One region of the Bacillus sp. PK3-067 genome, then DNA from elsewhere that is predicted to be linked to it. Evidence: riboswitches for the same ligand, from Rfam matches in the RefSeq annotation. Region 1 holds a riboswitch; each other region holds the start of a gene.
The links. A riboswitch is a leader RNA that binds a small molecule or an ion and turns the genes downstream of it on or off. The one in region 1 is predicted to bind S-adenosylmethionine.
Positions count from the first base shown of each region.

Region 2: linked by a shared signal. The riboswitch ahead of M1D73_RS21900 (bifunctional homocysteine S-methyltransferase/methylenetetrahydrofolate reductase) and the one ahead of mtnW (2,3-diketo-5-methylthiopentyl-1-phosphate enolase) in region 1 are both predicted to bind S-adenosylmethionine.
Region 3: linked by a shared signal. The riboswitch ahead of M1D73_RS16025 (M20 family metallopeptidase) and the one ahead of mtnW (2,3-diketo-5-methylthiopentyl-1-phosphate enolase) in region 1 are both predicted to bind S-adenosylmethionine.

Region 1 covers NZ_CP096490.1:4,067,427-4,073,753, forward strand. The annotation lists gene M1D73_RS20790 (pyridoxal phosphate-dependent aminotransferase) at 1-1,138, shown strand, start outside; SAM riboswitch class I at 1,203-1,308, shown strand; gene mtnW (2,3-diketo-5-methylthiopentyl-1-phosphate enolase) at 1,373-2,617, shown strand; gene M1D73_RS20800 (2-hydroxy-3-keto-5-methylthiopentenyl-1-phosphate phosphatase) at 2,614-3,273, shown strand; gene M1D73_RS20805 (methylthioribulose 1-phosphate dehydratase) at 3,270-3,908, shown strand; gene M1D73_RS20810 (1,2-dihydroxy-3-keto-5-methylthiopentene dioxygenase) at 3,886-4,398, shown strand; gene M1D73_RS20815 (hypothetical protein) at 4,685-4,960, shown strand; gene M1D73_RS20820 (DUF3909 family protein) at 5,012-5,344, opposite strand; gene M1D73_RS20825 (NAD(P)-dependent oxidoreductase) at 5,350-6,228, opposite strand; gene M1D73_RS20830 (serine hydrolase) at 6,233-6,327, opposite strand, start outside.
Region 2 covers NZ_CP096490.1:4,254,304-4,260,630, forward strand. The annotation lists gene metH (methionine synthase) at 1-907, opposite strand, end outside; gene M1D73_RS21900 (bifunctional homocysteine S-methyltransferase/methylenetetrahydrofolate reductase) at 907-2,739, opposite strand; SAM riboswitch class I at 2,810-2,919, opposite strand; SAM riboswitch class I at 3,123-3,233, shown strand; gene metI (cystathionine gamma-synthase/O-acetylhomoserine thiolyase) at 3,328-4,440, shown strand; gene metC (cystathionine beta-lyase) at 4,437-5,600, shown strand; gene M1D73_RS21915 (cysteine hydrolase family protein) at 5,768-6,280, shown strand.
Region 3 covers NZ_CP096490.1:3,123,815-3,130,141, reverse strand. The annotation lists gene M1D73_RS16045 (low temperature requirement protein A) at 1-650, opposite strand, end outside; partial or broken gene M1D73_RS16040 (hypothetical protein) at 1,060-1,242, shown strand; gene M1D73_RS16035 (VOC family protein) at 1,634-2,026, opposite strand; gene M1D73_RS16030 (AAA domain-containing protein) at 2,138-4,447, shown strand; SAM riboswitch class I at 4,524-4,625, shown strand; gene M1D73_RS16025 (M20 family metallopeptidase) at 4,714-5,919, shown strand; gene M1D73_RS16020 (Lrp/AsnC family transcriptional regulator) at 6,086-6,327, opposite strand, start outside.

The DNA of each region.
Region 1 (6,327 bases):
AACACAATTTTTCGCTTCACTTGTTGCAAAAGTTAACAAAGTCGTTGCAGCTGGTCACGATGTTATTAATCTAGGTCAAGGTAATCCAGATCAACCAACACCGCAGCATATCGTAAAAGCTTTACAAGATGCTGCCGAAAAGACCATTCATCATAAATATCCGCCATTTCGCGGACATGAAAGCTTAAAGGAAGCCGTGGCTACATTCTATAAACGTGAATATGGCGTCGAATTAAACCCAAAAACTGAAGTTGCTATTTTGTTTGGTGGGAAGGCTGGACTAGTAGAATTACCGATTTGTTTTACAAATCCTGGTGATACGATTCTCGTTCCGGATCCAGGTTATCCAGATTATTTATCCGGGGTTGCTTTAGCAAAAGCACAATTTGAAAGAATGCCACTTATTGCAGAAAATAACTTTTTACCAGATTATACGAACATTGATGACTCTATTGCAGAGCGTGCAAAATTAATGTTTTTAAACTATCCAAATAATCCTACCGGTGCTACTGCATCAAAAGATTTTTTTGATGCAACCATTCACTTTGCTAATAAACATAATATATTAGTTGTTCACGATTTTGCTTATGGCGCTATCGGATTTGATGGTCAAAAACCTGTTAGTTTCTTGCAAGCAGATGGTGCGAAAAATATAGGAATTGAAATTTACACATTATCAAAAACTTTCAATATGGCTGGCTGGCGCATCGCTTTTGCTGTAGGGAATGAAAGTGTGATTGAAACAATTAACCTATTACAAGATCATATGTATGTTAGTATATTCGGTGCAGTTCAAGATGCTGCTCGAGAAGCGCTATTAAGTTCACAGTCTTGTGTAATAGACCTTGTAAATAGTTACGAATCTCGAAGAAACGCTCTTATTTCAGCCTGTCACTCAATTGGTTGGAATGTAGACATTCCAACAGGATCATTCTTTGCATGGCTTCCCGTTCCAAAAGGATATACCTCTGAGCAATTTTCTAATATTTTACTAGAAAAAGCACATGTCGCAGTTGCTCCTGGTGTTGGATTTGGTGAGCATGGCGAAGGGTATGTCCGTGTTGGTCTCTTACATACAGAAGATAGATTACGAGAAGCCATTAATCGAATTGATAAATTAAATTTTTTCAAAAAGTAATTGACAACACGAAAAATATCTGACAAAATTCAGTTATCTTAAAAATTTAAACATTTCTAAATACTTCTTATCAAGAGCAGGTGGAGGGACGAGCCCGACGAAACCCGGCAACCGATCTACAATTGTAGACACGGTGCTAATTCTCGCAGCATTACGCTGACAGATAAGGAGCTGGTTGTAAAAAAACCTCTCCTTAGCTGAGAGGTTTTTTTATTTAACTAGGAGGTTATAACAATGAGCGGAATTATAGCGACGTATTTAATCCATGATGATTCACATAACTTAGAAAAAAAAGCTGAGCAAATTGCACTCGGTTTAACAATTGGCTCTTGGACTCATTTGCCACACTTATTGCAAGAACAATTAAAGCAGCATAAAGGCAACGTCATTCATGTTGAGGAATTAGCTGAACATGAACATACCAATTCGTATTTACGTAAAAAAGTAAAACGCGGAATTATTAAAATCGAATATCCGCTATTAAACTTCAGTCCAGATTTACCAGCGATTTTAACGACTACATTTGGAAAGCTATCACTTGATGGCGAAGTAAAATTAATTGACTTAACTTTTTCAGACGAGTTAAAAAAACATTTTCCTGGTCCAAAATTCGGGATAGATGGTATTCGAAATCTTTTACAAGTGCATGATCGTCCCCTTTTAATGAGTATTTTTAAAGGAATGATTGGACGAAACATTGGGTATTTAAAAACGCAATTACGCGATCAAGCAATTGGTGGTGTAGATATAGTAAAAGATGATGAAATATTATTTGAAAATGCATTAACACCACTTACGAAACGCATTGTATCTGGAAAAGAAGTTTTACAATCTGTATATGAAACATACGGACATAAAACGTTATATGCCGTAAATTTAACAGGACGAACTTTTGATTTAAAAGAAAATGCTAAACGTGCAGTGCAAGCTGGAGCTGATATTCTATTATTTAACGTATTTGCTTACGGACTAGATGTACTACAATCACTTGCAGAAGATGATGAAATCCCAGTTCCTATTATGGCACATCCTGCTGTAAGTGGTGCTTATTCAGCATCCAAGTTATATGGAGTTTCATCTCCATTATTACTTGGAAAGCTACTACGTTATGCTGGGGCTGACTTTTCATTATTCCCATCTCCATACGGAAGTGTTGCGCTAGAAAAAGAGGAGGCTCTTGCTATCTCAAAATATTTAACTGAAGACGATGCATCTTTCAAGAAGAGCTTTTCTGTTCCGTCTGCTGGTATTCATCCTGGTTTCGTTCCCTTTATTGTACGAGATTTCGGTAAAGATGTTGTTATTAATGCTGGCGGCGGGATACACGGACATCCAAATGGAGCGCAAGGCGGCGGTAAAGCTTTCCGTACTGCAATTGATGCTACTTTGCAAAATAAACCACTCCATGAAGTAGACGACATAAATTTGCATAGTGCACTACAAATATGGGGAAATCCCTCTTATGAGGTGAAATTATGAGTATTCAAGTATTTTGTGATTTCGATGGCACGATTACAAATAATGATAACATTATGTCCATTATGGAAAAATTCGCACCACCAGAAGCCGAAGAAGTAAAGAATAAAATTTTATCACAAGAACTATCCATTCAAGAAGGTGTTTCTCAATTATTTCAATTAATACCTACTAATCTGCACGATGATATTATTCAATTTTTAATAGAAACTGCTGAAATCCGTAGTGGTTTTCATGAGTTTATACAATTCGTAAAGGAAAATAACATTTCTTTTTACGTGATATCAGGTGGAATGGATTTCTTCGTCTATCCACTCTTACAAGGAATCATTCCAAAAGAGCAAATTTATTGTAATGAAACAGACTTTTCAGCAGAGTTTATTACAGTTAAATGGCCCCATTCTTGTGATGATCATTGTCAAAATCATTGCGGATTATGTAAATCATCATTAATCCGTAAATTAAGTGATACAGATGACTTTCATATTGTAATTGGAGATTCTATTACTGATTTACAAGCCGCGAAACAAGCTGATAAAGTATTCGCTCGCGATTTTCTTATTACAAAGTGTGAAGAAAATCATATTGCTTATACACCGTTTGAAACATTTCAAGATGTGCAAGCTGAATTAAAACTTTTGTTGGAGGTGAAGGCATGAAACAACTTTTTCGTCAATGGTATGACTTAAGCGAGATAAAAAAAGAGTTAACAACACGAAATTGGTTCCCAGCAACAAGTGGTAATATTTCTATAAAGGTTAGTCATGAACCACTTACTTTTCTTATTACGGCAAGCGGTAAAGATAAAACAAAAACCACTCCAGATGATTTTCTATTAGTAGATCATGTAGGAGTTCCCGTTTTAGAGACTGAATTACGCCCTTCAGCAGAAACAATATTGCATACACACATTTATAACAATACGAATGCCGGTTGCGTACTTCATGTTCATACAACCGATAATAATGTCATCACAAATTTATATAGTGATGCAGTCACCCTTCAAAATCAAGAAATTATTAAAGCTCTCGATATTTGGGAAGAAGGTGCAACCATTCACATTCCTATTATCGAAAACCATGCCCATATCCCAACACTTGGAGAAAACTTCCGAAAGCATATACAAGGAGATTCGGGTGCAGTATTAATCCGTAACCACGGTATTACCGTATGGGGCCGAGATAGCTTTGATGCAAAGAAGAGATTAGAAGCTTATGAGTTTTTATTCCAATTTCATATAAAACTATTATCAATTCAAGGAGGCGTTTCTAATGGCGCAAATTCGTATTCATGAAGTAAATACTCGTATTGAAAATGAAGTGGAAGTATCTAAATTTCTACAAGAGGAAGGCGTTTTATATGAGAAATGGAATATTTCTAAACTTCCTACTCATTTAAATGAAAATTATTCGTTAACAGATGAAAACAAAGCTGAAATATTAGCTATTTTTTCAAAAGAAATCGCTGATGTTTCAGCACGTCGAGGTTATAAAGCACATGATGTAATCTCACTTTCAAGTAGCACACCTAACCTTGACGAATTATTAATTAATTTCCAAAAGGAACACCATCATACAGATGACGAAGTTCGCTTTATCGTCAGTGGTCACGGCATTTTCGCTATTGAAGGTAAAGATGGGAAATTCTTTGATGTTGAACTTGAGCCAGGCGATTTAATATCTGTTCCTGAAAATGCAAGACATTATTTTACCTTGCAAGATGATCGCCAAGTTGTAGCTATTCGTATTTTTGTGACAACTGAAGGCTGGGTTCCAATCTATTAAGGTAGTTAGTTGAATAAAAGGACTTGGACCCCCTTTTCCAAACTTTTATTCACTCTACATATATACATCCTCCTATGGAAAAGGCTTATTTCATTTTGAAATAAGTCTGATTTTTTATTTACTTGAAAGTACCATTTCATCACAAATTTACACCTTAATTTTTCAAGTGCATTTTTCGAACATTTTTTGAACATTTATTTAATTTTTTCTGAAAATTCTGTTTTATATGTGATATACTACAATTAACTTAGAAGGAAAATAATATCGCAAACAGAGGGGGATAATCATGAGCTTACTTATCGCACTTATACTTGGAGTTACATGTGGAGCATTTCCTGTTATTTTAGGAGCTATTATGGAAGAGTTAGAAATTGGTGTTTTAGGATTTGTCGCATCTTGTGTAAGCGCTTTATTATTTGGTTTATTCGGCGCTATTCCTGTTTCAATTCTGTGTGCTTTTTATATAATACGCCATGCTCGTACAAAACAATTTGGTCCTAATCACATCGCACAAATTATCCCGTTCCCGGTTGAACGATGCCGACGCGCTTCTAACTTATAATTATAAAAATTAAAGATGACTAAATAAATAAAAGTCCTCAAATGAGGACTTTTATTTATTTTCTTCTAGAAATTGAAACAATTCTTGTAGATGTAGGGCATCTTCACCATAGCTAACAGATACATGAAATATACCATCAATCTCAGCTTGCATATAAAGATCCACTCCATCACGATCATATTTCAATGCCAAATAAAACTCCATTTCTTCTAACATCTTTTTTGAGGTTCGAATTACATAATGTCCCTTCTCATCTCTTCCATATTCAAATTCTGGTTCAAAATCATATTTTTGTTTAAAAGCTTCTTTTTGTTTTTCATTAATTTGCATACAAGTAGCTCGCTGTACAGTATCAATCATCTCATCAAACTTTTGAAGGTCCACCTCGTTTACCCCCTTATATATTTTTTATATAGTACTTGTGTTCCACTATTTTCTTCGCCATCCTTAATTAACTCTTCATACAATTCTTTCGCCAAACTTAAGCCTGGGACTGGTAATTGTAATTTTTCTGCTTCCTCTAAAGCAATTTTCATATCTTTCATAAAATGCTTTACATAAAATCCTGGCTCAAAGTCTCCTTTTAACATTCGAGGAGCTAAATTACTTAATGACCAGCTACCTGCTGCCCCTGTTGAAATACTCTCTAACACTTTATCTGGATTCAGTCCAGCCTTCTTCGCGTAAGCAACAGCTTCACATACTCCAATCATATTGGAAGCAATCGCAATTTGATTGCACATTTTTGTATGTTGTCCACTCCCAGCTGGTCCTTGTAATTGAATGTTTGTTCCTAACTTTTCAAGTAAAGGTAAGCATCTATCATATATTTCTTTCTCCCCACCTACCATAATTGCGAGTTTTGCTTCTTTCGCACCAACATCTCCTCCTGAGACAGGTGCATCTAACGTATATATATTTTTGCTTTTTGCAACTTCATTAATCCGTTTTGCTAAAGTAGGTGTAGATGTCGTAAAGTCAATTGCTATCATACCTTCTTTGGCATGTTCTATAATTCCTTCTATACCAAAATACACTTCTTCTACATCATGTGGATATCCAACCATTGTCATTACAATATCAACTTGCTTTACTAACTCTTTTGGCGTATTACACCAATTTGCACCATCTTGCACTAAAGAATCTGTTTTTGCTTTCGTTCTATTATATACATATACTTTATGACCATCTTGCATTAAGTGATAAACCATACTTTTTCCCATTACGCCAATACCAATGAAACCTATTGATAAAGTTTTATGTTCCATTTTCTCATCCCCTTTGTTCTAATAAATCATTTACCATCTTTCGGAACTCTTTATTAAAGTCATCATCCATACTATTTTTCACATTTGAAAATAAAATAA
Region 2 (6,327 bases), 190 kb from region 1:
GAGATGCTAGCGCGGATTTCATTGCTTTTATATGTTCTGGTGTCGTGCCACAACAACCACCAATAATATTAACCCATCCTTCTTCAGCAAATCGCTTCACCTTTTCAGCAAGAGAAGATGGAGATTCATGGTAATGTCCATCTTCATCAGGAAGACCTGCATTTGGATAACAAGAAATGTAACACTCCGATAAATCAGATAGTGAACGAATATGGTCCCTCATAAACTCCGGACCAGTCGCACAGTTTAACCCAACAGATAATGGTTTCATATGTTCTACTGATAAATAAAAAGCTTCAATTGTTTGCCCAGCCAGAGTCGTTCCCATTGGCTCAATCGTTCCTGAAATCATAATAGGAACCGTTTTTTTCAGTTCTTCAAAAGCGGCTTGAATTCCAATATAAGCTGCTTTCACGTTACGCATATCTTGACTCGTCTCAACGAGTAATACATCAACTGCTCCTTTTAATAATCCTCGTGCCTGCCTTGTATAAGCCTCAATCAATTCTTCAAAAGTCACACCACCTGTAACACTAATTGCTTTCGTTGTTGGTCCCATCGCTCCCGCAACATATACTTCCTTCCCGCTTTCTTTAACAGCTTGCTTCGCCAAAAGTGCTGCCTTTTCATTTAGTTCTTCATCTAAATGAGACAGATCATAATCACTTAGTACAATATTCGTTGCCCCAAATGTATTTGTTTCAATAATATCCGCTCCAGCTTCAATATAAGCTTTATGAATCTTTAAAATAACGTCTGGTCTTGTTTCCACTAAATATTCATTACAGCCCTCGTACTCTTCTCCTCCGAAATCTTCAGCAGTTAAATCCTCTTGCTGAATCATTGTCCCCATTGCACCATCTAATATTAAAATGCTATTTTTTAATTTTTCTTCTATACACTTCATCAATTAATACCTTCTTTCACTTCTTGCTTTTCTCTTACATATTTAACAAGATGTTCTGTAATTTCATACTTTAAAAATGGTGTAATAAGATAAATACCATTAAAATATTTCATCGCTGCGTCGACCAATTCTTGTGAAATGCGGATCCCTTCCTCAATTGCTGCCTCTTTCGTTTCATGTCCATCCATTCTCTCTCTTATTTCTTCAGGAAGAGTAATACCCGGCACCTCAAAATGAAGAAAATCTGCATTCCGCTTACTTACTAACGGCATAATTCCAATAAAAATAGGTTGTTCCAAATGCTTTGTCGCTTCATACACTTCTTCAATTAACTTGATATCGTAAATTGGCTGAGTTAAAAAATACTCCGCTCCAGCATCTATTTTTCGTTCCATTCGCTTAACCGCTGCTTTTAAGTGCCTCACGTGAGGATTAAATGCGCCGCCTACAGAAAACCTTGTCGCCGGTCCAATTGATTTCCCTAAAATTGAACGTCCATCGTTCATTTCTTTAATCATTTTAATAAGCTCAATAGAGGATAAATCATATACAGAAGTGGCACCGGGAAAATCACCAACGCGCGCTGGATCACCAGTTAAAGCTAACACTTCTTCCATCCCTAACGCCGATAAACCTAACAAATGAGATTGTAGTCCAATGACGTTATGATCTCTACACGTTAAATGCGTCAATACTGGGATATCATGCTTCGTTAATAACGCACCCATCGCCATATTAGAAACACGAGGCGATGCTAATGAATTATCTGCTAGAGTAATAGCATCTGCTCCCGCTCTTTTTAACGCTCTTGCTCCTTCAAAAAAACGCTGTGTATCTAACGTTTTCGGTGGATCTAATTCCACTACAACTGTTGTTTGTTTTTTCGCTTTCTCTGCTAGAGTGACGTGAGCCTTCGAACGTTTCTCATGCGTATGAACGACTTTCGGCCTTTGAATCGTGTCTTTTTCTATTACAGGGGTAATATTCGCAACAGCGCGCTTCATACTTTGAATATGTTCTGGAGTCGTACCACAACAACCACCCAATAACCGAATACCTTGCTCAATAAATCTCGGTGTCATCGCTTCAAAATAAGCTGGACTTCCCTCATATACGTAACGTCCATCCACATAATTCGGGAGGCCTGCATTTGGGTATGCTGATAAATAGCCATTTTGAGGAATCGATATCATTTTGAAAGCTTCCGTCATATGAAGCGGCCCTAGTTGACAATTCAATCCAACAACATTTGCACCGTAATCTATAAGTTGCTTTAATATTTCATTGACATCATTTCCATTTTGAGTCGTACCTGCTTCATGTAACGCTAATTGCGCAACAATTGGAATATTCGTTTGCTTACGCAATACTTTAACGGCATGAAGTAATTCAAATTCATCGTAAAAAGTTTCTAATAGTAATCCATCAACCTGTTCTTCTAGTAAAGCCCCTGCCTGTTCAAGTAACATAAACTCTCTTTCCATATCAGTCGTTGTAACAGCTCCGATATGTTTCATACCACCAATTGTTCCTAAAATTGCATTTTTATCTGTCACAGATGCTTTCGCTAGTTTTACTGCCGCTCTATTAATTTCTGTAACTTGATTTTCTAAACCATACATACGTAATTTCGCCTCATTTGCTCCATACGTATTCGTTTGAATTACATCTGCTCCAGCAGCTACATATTGTTTATGAATCGATATAATTAAGTCTGGATCAGATACATTCAATTCTTCAAAGCTACTTTGCAAACCATGTGAATGCAATAACGTCCCAACCGCACCATCACCTATTACAATTCCTTTTGATAATAAATCTAGTAATTTCACGACTCTCCCTCATTTCTATCAATATAAAAACCCCCTCTTCACTTTGAAGAGGGGGACATAATCGTTCCTCCTCTTATTATGCAAAACATTCGTTTTGCAGGTATTAGCACCGTTTCAAACATTTCGTTTGAAGGTTGCCGGGTTTCACAGGGCCTTTCCCTCCACCGCTCTCAATAAGAGTTGTCTTTATTATTTTATTTATGTAGCTAAAAGGAAATGCGTTCCCCTTTTAACAATGTTTGTTAATTTTTTAATAAATTTAGCATGCACAAAAGTAAAAGTCAATGACACTTGCGGAAAAATAAAAATTATTTAAAATAAAGTTGCAATTCAGTTATATTTTATTGTAAAGTTAAAAACATAATAAAAATTTCATACGAACATTCTTATCTAGAGAGGTAGAGGGACTGGCCCTGTGACGCCTCAGCAACCATTAACATTTTGTTAATAAGGTGCTAATTCCAGCAAATTGTGAAAGATTTGACAGATGAGAAGAAGACTCTATTCAAACCGAAAGCCTTCTTCTTAGAAGGCTTTTTTTATTTTATATTCACTTAATGTTTCAATTTAAAAAGGAGGAATTTTCATATGTCAACAATCGAAACAAAACTAGCACAAATCGGAAATCGCAGTGAAACTACAACCGGAACGGTTAATCCACCAGTTTATTTCTCAACCGCTTATCGTCACGAAGGAATTGGTAAATCTACTGGCTTTGACTATTCACGAACTGGCAATCCAACTCGAGGTCTTTTAGAACAGGCGATCGCAGACTTAGAATATGGCGAACAAGGTTATGCCTGTAGTTCAGGGATGGCGGCTGTTCTCCTCGTCCTTTCTCTATTCCGCTCTGGAGACGAACTTATTGTATCTGAAGATTTATACGGGGGAACGTATCGATTATTTTCTGAGCATGAAAAAAAGTGGAATGTTCGATGTAGATACGTAAATACACAGTCTATTAAACAAATTGAGCAAGCTATCACAACTGAAACGAAGGCTATTTTCATAGAAACTCCAACTAATCCATTAATGCAAGTTACTGATATTGCTGCTGTCGCAACTGTAGCGAAAAGGAACGGACTACTCCTTATTGTAGACAACACTTTCTACACACCTTATATACAGCAACCATTAACAGAAGGTGCTGACATTGTACTTCATAGCGCAACGAAATATTTAGGGGGACATAACGATGTACTAAGCGGGCTTGTCGTTGCAAAAGGAAAGGAACTTTGCGAGGAAATCGCTCATTATCATAATGCATCAGGTGCAGTTTTAAGCCCATTTGACTCATGGTTATTAATTCGCGGTATGAAAACGTTAGCGCTTCGCATGAGGCAACATGAAGAAAATGCGAAAGCAGTTGTTGCGTATTTAAATGATGAAGACGGGGTGACAGATGTATTTTATCCAGGAAGAGGTGGCATGATCTCATTCCGCCTTAAAGATGAAGCTTGGATTAATCCATTCTTACAATCTTTATCCTTAATTACATTTGCCGAAAGTCTTGGTGGTGTAGAAAGTTTAATGACTTATCCAGCAACGCAAACACATGCTGATATTCCTGAAGAAATTAGAACAGCAAACGGCGTATGCAATCGTCTTCTTCGATTCTCAGTTGGCATTGAAAATAGTAACGATTTAATTCAAGACTTAAAGCAAGCAATTAAACTCGTAAAAGAAGGTGTAAGAATATGAGCTATTCTATAGATACACTCTTACTACACAACCAATATAAACACGACTCGCAAACAGGCGCTGTGAACGTTCCTATTTATAACACATCAACTTTTCACCAGTTTGATGTAGATACGTTCGGAAAATATGACTATAGCAGGTCAGGAAACCCAACTCGTGAAGCTCTTGAAGATATCATTGCTTTATTAGAAGGCGGAACAAAAGGATTCGCCTTTGCATCAGGCATTGCAGCGATTTCCACTGCATTCCTCCTTCTTTCACAAGGTGATCACGTACTCATTTCAGAAGATGTGTACGGAGGCACTTACCGAGTGATAACTGAGGTACTCTCCCGTTACGGTGTTTCACATACATTTGTTGATATGACCAATTTAGAAGAAATAAAACAAAACATTAAACCAAATACAAAGCTCTTTTATGTAGAAACACCTTCTAACCCACTTTTAAAAGTGACAGATATTCGCGAGGTTTCTAAACTCGCAAAATCTATTGGGGCTCTTACTTTTGTTGATAATACATTTTTGACACCACTATTCCAAAAACCACTTGAACTTGGAGCTGATGTCGTTCTTCATAGTGCTACAAAATTTATTGCTGGTCATAGTGATGTTACTGCCGGATTAGCAGTAGTAAAAGATTCAGAACTCGCTCAAAAGCTTGGATTTTTACAAAATGCATTCGGTGCTATTTTAGGACCTCAAGATTGTTCTCTCGTACTTCGCGGTCTAAAAACATTGCATGTACGCCTCGAACATTCAGCTAAAAATGCCAATAAAATCGCACATTATTTACAAGAGCACTCTAAAGTAAAAAATGTCTATTATCCGGGATTACAAACTCATCTCGGATTTGATATTCAACAATCTCAAGCAACATCAGCTGGAGCGGTCTTATCGTTTACTTTGCAGTCAGAAGATGCACTCCGCAAATTTTTATCAAAAGTAAAATTGCCTGTTTTTGCAGTTAGTTTAGGAGCTGTAGAGTCAATTCTTTCTTATCCAGCAAAAATGTCACATGCAGCACTGTCGCAAGAAGCTCGTGATAAAAGAGGAATATCTAATTCATTACTTCGGTTATCAGTCGGTCTTGAAAATGTTAACGATTTAATATCCGATTTTGAAAATGCCCTTTCTTATGTAGAAGAACCTGTAAATGCATAGAGAAAAAGAAGATATGAGATTAGGTTTTCATATCTTCTTTTTATGCGGTTTAGCTATATTCATTTGAATTTCTTCTTTTCTTATAGTCCATAAAAAATAAAAGTATATCATCTATTTCTAAATAATGGATTAATTGATATATTAAGAAATAAAAAGGGGTGAAAATAATGGATACTTGTGCAGATATTTTAATCGTTATCGATTTACAAAATGGCGTATGTTATAGCGAGGAGCATTTATTTGATTTACAGAACTTACTAAAAAAAGTAAATAAAAGAATTTATTCATATAGAAAATTAAATAAACCAATCCTTTTTGTTCAACATTGTGATGATGATTTAGTACCCGAGAAAGAACTTTGGGCTATTCATACCGATCTAGATGTTCAAGAACAAGATTTTTTTGTAAGAAAAACACATGCAAATTCATTTTATAAAACAAACTTAAAAGAAATTTTAGATCAATTATCTGTAAATCGCATTGAATTTTGTGGCGCCCAAACAGAGTACTGTATGGATGCAACGATTAAGTTTGCCCACGGGCTAGGATACGAAAACTTTATGGGACAGAAAACAACCTCTACGTTGAATAATCCTTTTATGTCCGCAAAAGAGACAATTGATTTTTATGAGAACATATGGAATCACAGATTTTTAACGTTGCTAAAAGATGAATTTTAGAATAAATGACTAATGACTTGATCATCCTAAGATTTATCAGCCGTAAT
Region 3 (6,327 bases), 940 kb from region 1:
TTTCCTTGTTTAGGTTGAATGACCACAAGAGTGCTTACAAGAGCTTCCCCAAAGAGAATAATGGAAAATAGACCAAATCTCTCTAACAAGTGGGCTGTATTTGTAGGAACCTTTTCTAAACACTTCCTTCCAAGCAGTGGGACAATAATATCGATAAGAATCCCAAAATATAACACAGCATATCGAATCCAAGAATCAAAAAAGACGGATAATAACGAAATAACGATTCCAATCCAAAAATATCTTCCTAAAAAGAGTGCTGCTTTTTTTCGAGCCCCCTCTTCTATACGCTGGACAACAAGATATTGAATTGCAGTCACGACCCTTAAGCCAATATAGCCAATTAAAAAAGAAAGATAATAAGGATCAAAATCAGCTGATAAGCTTGATGTCATTATTAGGACAAAAAACATTTGCAGGATCAAAAAAATTCTTTGATGAAATAAATCTTTTCCAAACCGGTTAACAAAGATGGTTTGCCCTACCCAAGCCCACCAGATCGGAATAAAAATTAAGACAAATTTTACTAAATACTCTGCATGGATTTGACCATCTTCAACATGAAGTAAAACATGAGTCGCAGCCGTCACTGCCGCCACAAATAACAAATCATAAAAGAGTTCTAACCACGTCACTTTCTTTTCTTCCATTTCTGCACTCCCTCCTTATAGTTAATAGTATGCTAAAAAGATATAGTAATTGGAAGAGAAAATAATATAGACATAAACCATTTTTCCTCATTATTGTATTCAACATAATCCCCTGGAACGTCAGTGTTACATTTTATATAGTTGGCTACTTTTAAAATTTCAATATTAAAATACAATACTTTTAGACCGTTTAGTTTTTCTCCTTTGTTATCCGCTACGATTCTATCTCCACCATATAGGGGACACCCTATATTCCCATCAACTTAAGAAATTTTAATACCTTTAAGTACAAAAAAACGTTATCATTTCTAAACAGGATAGATTAGAAATGATAACGTATGGATGATACTAGCTTATATTAGTCTTTCTGGTGCTGTGATGGTATATCATACTAATTAATAAAATGAAAGAATGTAGCAATAATAATTCTAGAATTTTTTATCATAAAGATGTAGCAACTATAGAACGCTTAGTAACAGCTATGAACAAGAAGAACGGAAAGCTAGAACAGGCTATAAATCGAGCAATGTCAAGTGTTGAAGAAAATGAGATAGCAACTGTTGCTACAGATAGTGTAACGGATACAGAACACGAACTTCATCACATGAGGGTCATCCGAAATCGGTACTTGAGTTAATCGTCAGCTGAGATCTTTGGAATTGAACCGACGGGTAACTTTAACAAAATAAGGAGTACAATTAAACAGCCTAAAATATGCAAGTTTTTATGCGAAACTGCTTGCGTATTTTGGCTATTTTTGCATTCGTAAAAGTGCTATAAGTAAACAGCATTTTTAAATTGCCAAATACCCCCATGAGATCAATGGGACTTATATTCCACTTCTTTATCAGAATTATATTAAGAAGTGGAAATAGTATAAGTACCCAAAAAACGATAATAAAAACTGTATTCATCAGTTTCTACTCCTTATGTGAATCATAAAGTTATTATCCCGTTTATTGTGGGCTGACTAAAGTTTCACTTTATCTCTCCGTCTCAAAAAACTCAATCCACTCTCCATCAGGGCCAGCGAAGAATATGTAACGTGTTCCATCTGGTAATGTTTCGATTTCTTCTCCTAGTAAAAAGGTTACGCCGTGTTTTTGTATTCTTTCAATTTCATCCTCTAATGAATCTACCTTAAAGCAAATGTGATGTACTTTTCCTTCTGCCGGAAGAGAAGAGTTATAACCTTCAATGAGTTCGAGTATCGTTTCCTTCGATTCTTCCACACCTAAAAAAGCGAGTTTTAAGTCTGGGTTCGGGTGCCCCATACGTTTAAGGAGCTGTAAGCCGACTACTTCTTCATAAAATGAGATAGATGCTTCTAAGTTTGCAACCATAAGTCCAACGTGTTCTATTCTTCTAACTGGCATGTAGATTCCTTCTTTCTGAAAATTATATACAATATATTATTGAAAATTAAGAAAATAAGCAAGATAAAAACCTTACAAATTTTAGCGTGTTATATGGTATAGTGAGAAAGTATGTTTGGGGAGAAGGAAGGAGATTATACGATGAATACAACTACTCAAACTCCTTCATTATCGGAAACGATGAAAGAGTGGCATTATGCATTAGCATATGAAATTAAACATTGGAAAACGATAGGTGGTAGTAAAATTTCTATCATGAATGGTCGTTTTTTATATACAGATTATGAAAGTACAGTATACGTATTTCAGCTTATTTCGGAAGTAAGCTTACCTGAAGGTTCACCGATTCGAATTGAGTTCGATGGTGAGGAAGCGACAGGAGAAGTATTATCTGTACATGGATTAGAAATAGAACTGAAATTAAATGATTATATACAAGGTGAAATAAGAGAAGCGGTTTTATACAGTGAACCGTGGCAACTTTTAGAGCAACTGCAAGAGCGATTGAAAGAAGCACGTAAAGACAAGCTAAAACGTAATCGTATAAAGCGTCTTGTTGATGGGACGAGCAGTCCGAAACATATTGAGAAGATGAAAAATCCGAAAAATGAACTGGCATATCGCGCGTTTTACAATCCGACAACGTACGTATGGGGACCACCTGGAACAGGGAAGTCTTACAATTTATCACGTATTATTTCGGCTCATTATCAAAAAGGAAAATCGGTACTTGTGTTAGCTCATAGTAACGCGGCAGTAGACGTATTAATGAGTGAAGTAACGAAGCAAATTGAAAAGAAAAAGAAATGGACGCCTGGCGAAATTGTTCGTTACGGTTATAGTCAGCATGAACATATACGAAATCATGAAACGTTACTTGCATCTAAGTTAGTTGAAACGACGAACGGATCATGGGGTGAGGAAAGACTCTACTTAGAAGAGACACGCCAAGATCTTCGTGAAAAAATCTTATCGTATAAAGCAACATCTGCTGATAAGAAGCGTATACAAGAGATTGAAAGTGATCTTCGAAAGCAAAAGGCTAAAATTAAAGAAGTAGAAAAAGAATATATTGAAAATGCGAAAGTAATCGGCGCAACTTTATCGAAATGTGCCATTGATGCGCTAATTTATGAGCGTACATTTGATTTAGTTGTCGTAGATGAGGTGAGTATGGCGTTCGTTCCGCAAATTGCATTAGCTGCTTCACTTGGGAAACGTATCGTCGTTTGCGGTGACTTTTTACAGTTACCTCCAATTGCGATGGCAAATCATGAACTTGTTCGCAAATGGCTTGGGGAAGATATGTTTTACCACGCTGGGATTGTTGAGTCTGTTAATAAATCAGAAGCACACCCAAACCTATTTATGTTGCAGGAACAAAGACGTATGCATGCGGATATATCGAAGTTTACGAATTCGTTTATTTATAAAAATAGAGTATACGATCATCCGTCTGTTTCAGAGCGTAAAGAACTTGCGCAATTGCAACCGTTCGCAAATGAAGCGAGTGTTTTATTTGATACGAGCCAAATGGGAGCTTTTTCGTTAAAAGATGCTGCTTCTGGTTCACGTTTTAACATTATGTCTGGTTTAGTAGCGATGCAAATGATGTTAATCGGATTGTTAGACGGTATTCAATCAATTGGTGTTGTGACACCTTACAGGGCGCAGTCACGCTTTTTATCGACGTGTATTAGAGAAATGTTGCAGAGAACGAAATATCAACACATACCAGTTTTAGCGGCTACAGTTCATAAGTTCCAAGGTTCTGAAAGAGATATGATGATCTTTGATACGGTTGACAGTTATCCACAAGAACGACCTGGCGTACTATTCTTTGACCATAAAAACCATCGCCTCGTCAATGTAGCAGTGACAAGAGCGAGAGGGAAGTTCATTCAATTATCAGATTGCCATTATATGCGTAAAAATCTTTCTAGAAAACAAGCGTTATCGCAATTAACAGCTCATATAGAACGTCATGGAGATGTGTGTGATCGCACGACATCAAGACAATTGTGGGAACGGAAAATTTCGAAACGTTTACGCTGGTTTATGGAAATGAATCTTGAAGAGCCGAAAGGGCTATTAAAAGATATTTTAGCCGCAAAACGAAAAATTATTATTTCACTTCCAAGTACAAAACAAGTAGATAAACGAGTATGGCAAGCGTTCATGCGTACAAATGCACAAATAATAGTTTATAGTGATGGACCAGTTCCACTGAAAAATGTAAAGTTACAAAGACAAAATAAAGCATTCCCGTTTATCGTAATTGATGATGAAATCTTCTGGGCAGGCGCACCGCTCACATCTCAAATGATATTTGAAGGTAGCACGGAATTTCCGTACGTATGTGCAAGACTGCAAGCACCAGAAACAATTGGTGTATTAAAAGGATTTTTAGATATTCGGTAAATTCGGATAGGAATTCCTTGACTTTTACTTGGAATGAACTTAGAATAAAAAATAATTTAATATAATTTTATGAAAATTCTTATCACGAGAGGTGGAGGGACTGGCCCTATGATACCTCGGCAGCGGATTCGTTATGAATACTGTGCCAATTCCAGCAAGGTAACTTGAAAGATAAGAAAGAAGCTCATTTTGACTGTATATACAGAAGCCTCTTTCTATCTTTTAGAAAGAGGCTTTTTTACGTGAAAATAAAAGGAGGAAGAACAATGGGAGCGACAGGAGTAACGTCACAAAGAAAAACAATTGAAGAGAGTATCGAAAGAAATAAGGAAAAGTACATAGAAACAAGTCATGATATTCATGCGAATCCAGAGATTGGTAACCAAGAGTTTTATGCATCTAGAACGTTAAGTTTATTGCTAGGCAGTGCAGGATTTCAGTTGCAGCACAATATAGCTGGACATGAAACGGGATTTATCGCGCGAAAAAGCTCTGGAAAACAAGGACCAGCAATCGCATTTTTAGCGGAGTACGACGCTTTACCAGGACTAGGCCATGCGTGTGGTCACAATTTAATCGGCACAATTAGTGTTGCAGCAGCAATCGCATTATCAGAAACGCTTGAAGAAATTGGCGGGGAAGTTGTTGTGTTTGGTACACCAGCAGAAGAAGGCGGGCCAAATGGTAGCGCGAAATCAAGTTATGTAAAGGCAGGTTTATTTAAAGACATTGATGCGGCGCTTATGATTCATCCGAGCGGAAAGACAGCGACAACGAGTCCTTCACTAGCAGTCGATCCACTTGATTTTCATTTTTACGGAAAAACAGCTCACGCTGCAGCTTCGCCAGAAGAAGGGATTAACGCATTAGATGCGGTTATTCAGCTCTATAACGGTATTAACGCACTTCGCCAACAACTTCCGTCAGATGTAAGAATTCATGGTGTTATTACAGAGGGCGGAAAAGCACCTAACATTATTCCGGACTACGCTGCAGCAAGATTCTTCATCCGCGCAGCAACGAGAAAAAGATGTGCGGAAGTAACAGAAAAAGTAAGAAATATCGCACAGGGAGCAGCGTTAGCAACAGGCACAAAAGTGAAAATCCATCAATTCCAAAATGAAATCGATGAACTACTCGTAACAAAAACATATAACGACGTCGTAGCAGAAGAACTAGAATTATTAGGCGAAGACGTAAACCGTAAAGAAAGAGTGGGTATTGGTTCAACCGACGCAGGAAACGTAAGTCAAGTTGTACCGACAATTCATCCGTACATTAAAATCGGACCAGATGATTTAATTGCACATACGAATGAATTTAGAGAAGCAGCACGTTCAGAACTTGGAGATAAAGCATTAATTACATCGGCAAAAGCATTAGCAAATACGGCGTATCGATTAATTACGGAAGAAGGGTTGTTAGAGAAGGTCAAGGAGGAGTTTAGAGAGGCGCAGAGGAATCAAGGGTAAGGGGATTAAGGTGCTTTTTTCGAATAGCAATCTAATTAATAAGTAGAGATATAAAAAAGAACATTGAAAATCAATGTTCTTTTTTTGTTACTAATCATTGATTTTGTTGGTTTTTCTCAAGAAAGAGAAAATTTTACTGTTAGTGAGGATAATACGTATCCCTTTATTAGAATGACAATTTCTCCTCGAACTCACTCTTTAAAACAATTAAAGGAGATGATAATCCGAATTGCATTAACGAGTCTAAAAACGCAGCGAGGGAATCCATCGAATCGCTCATGACCTTCATCATATAATTAAATTCCCCACTAATTCGATATAAATCTGTTACTTCAGGAGCGGCATTACAAAATTGAATAAAATCAGAGCATTGGCTCGTTTTAAACATGATGAATGCTTGAATGTTTT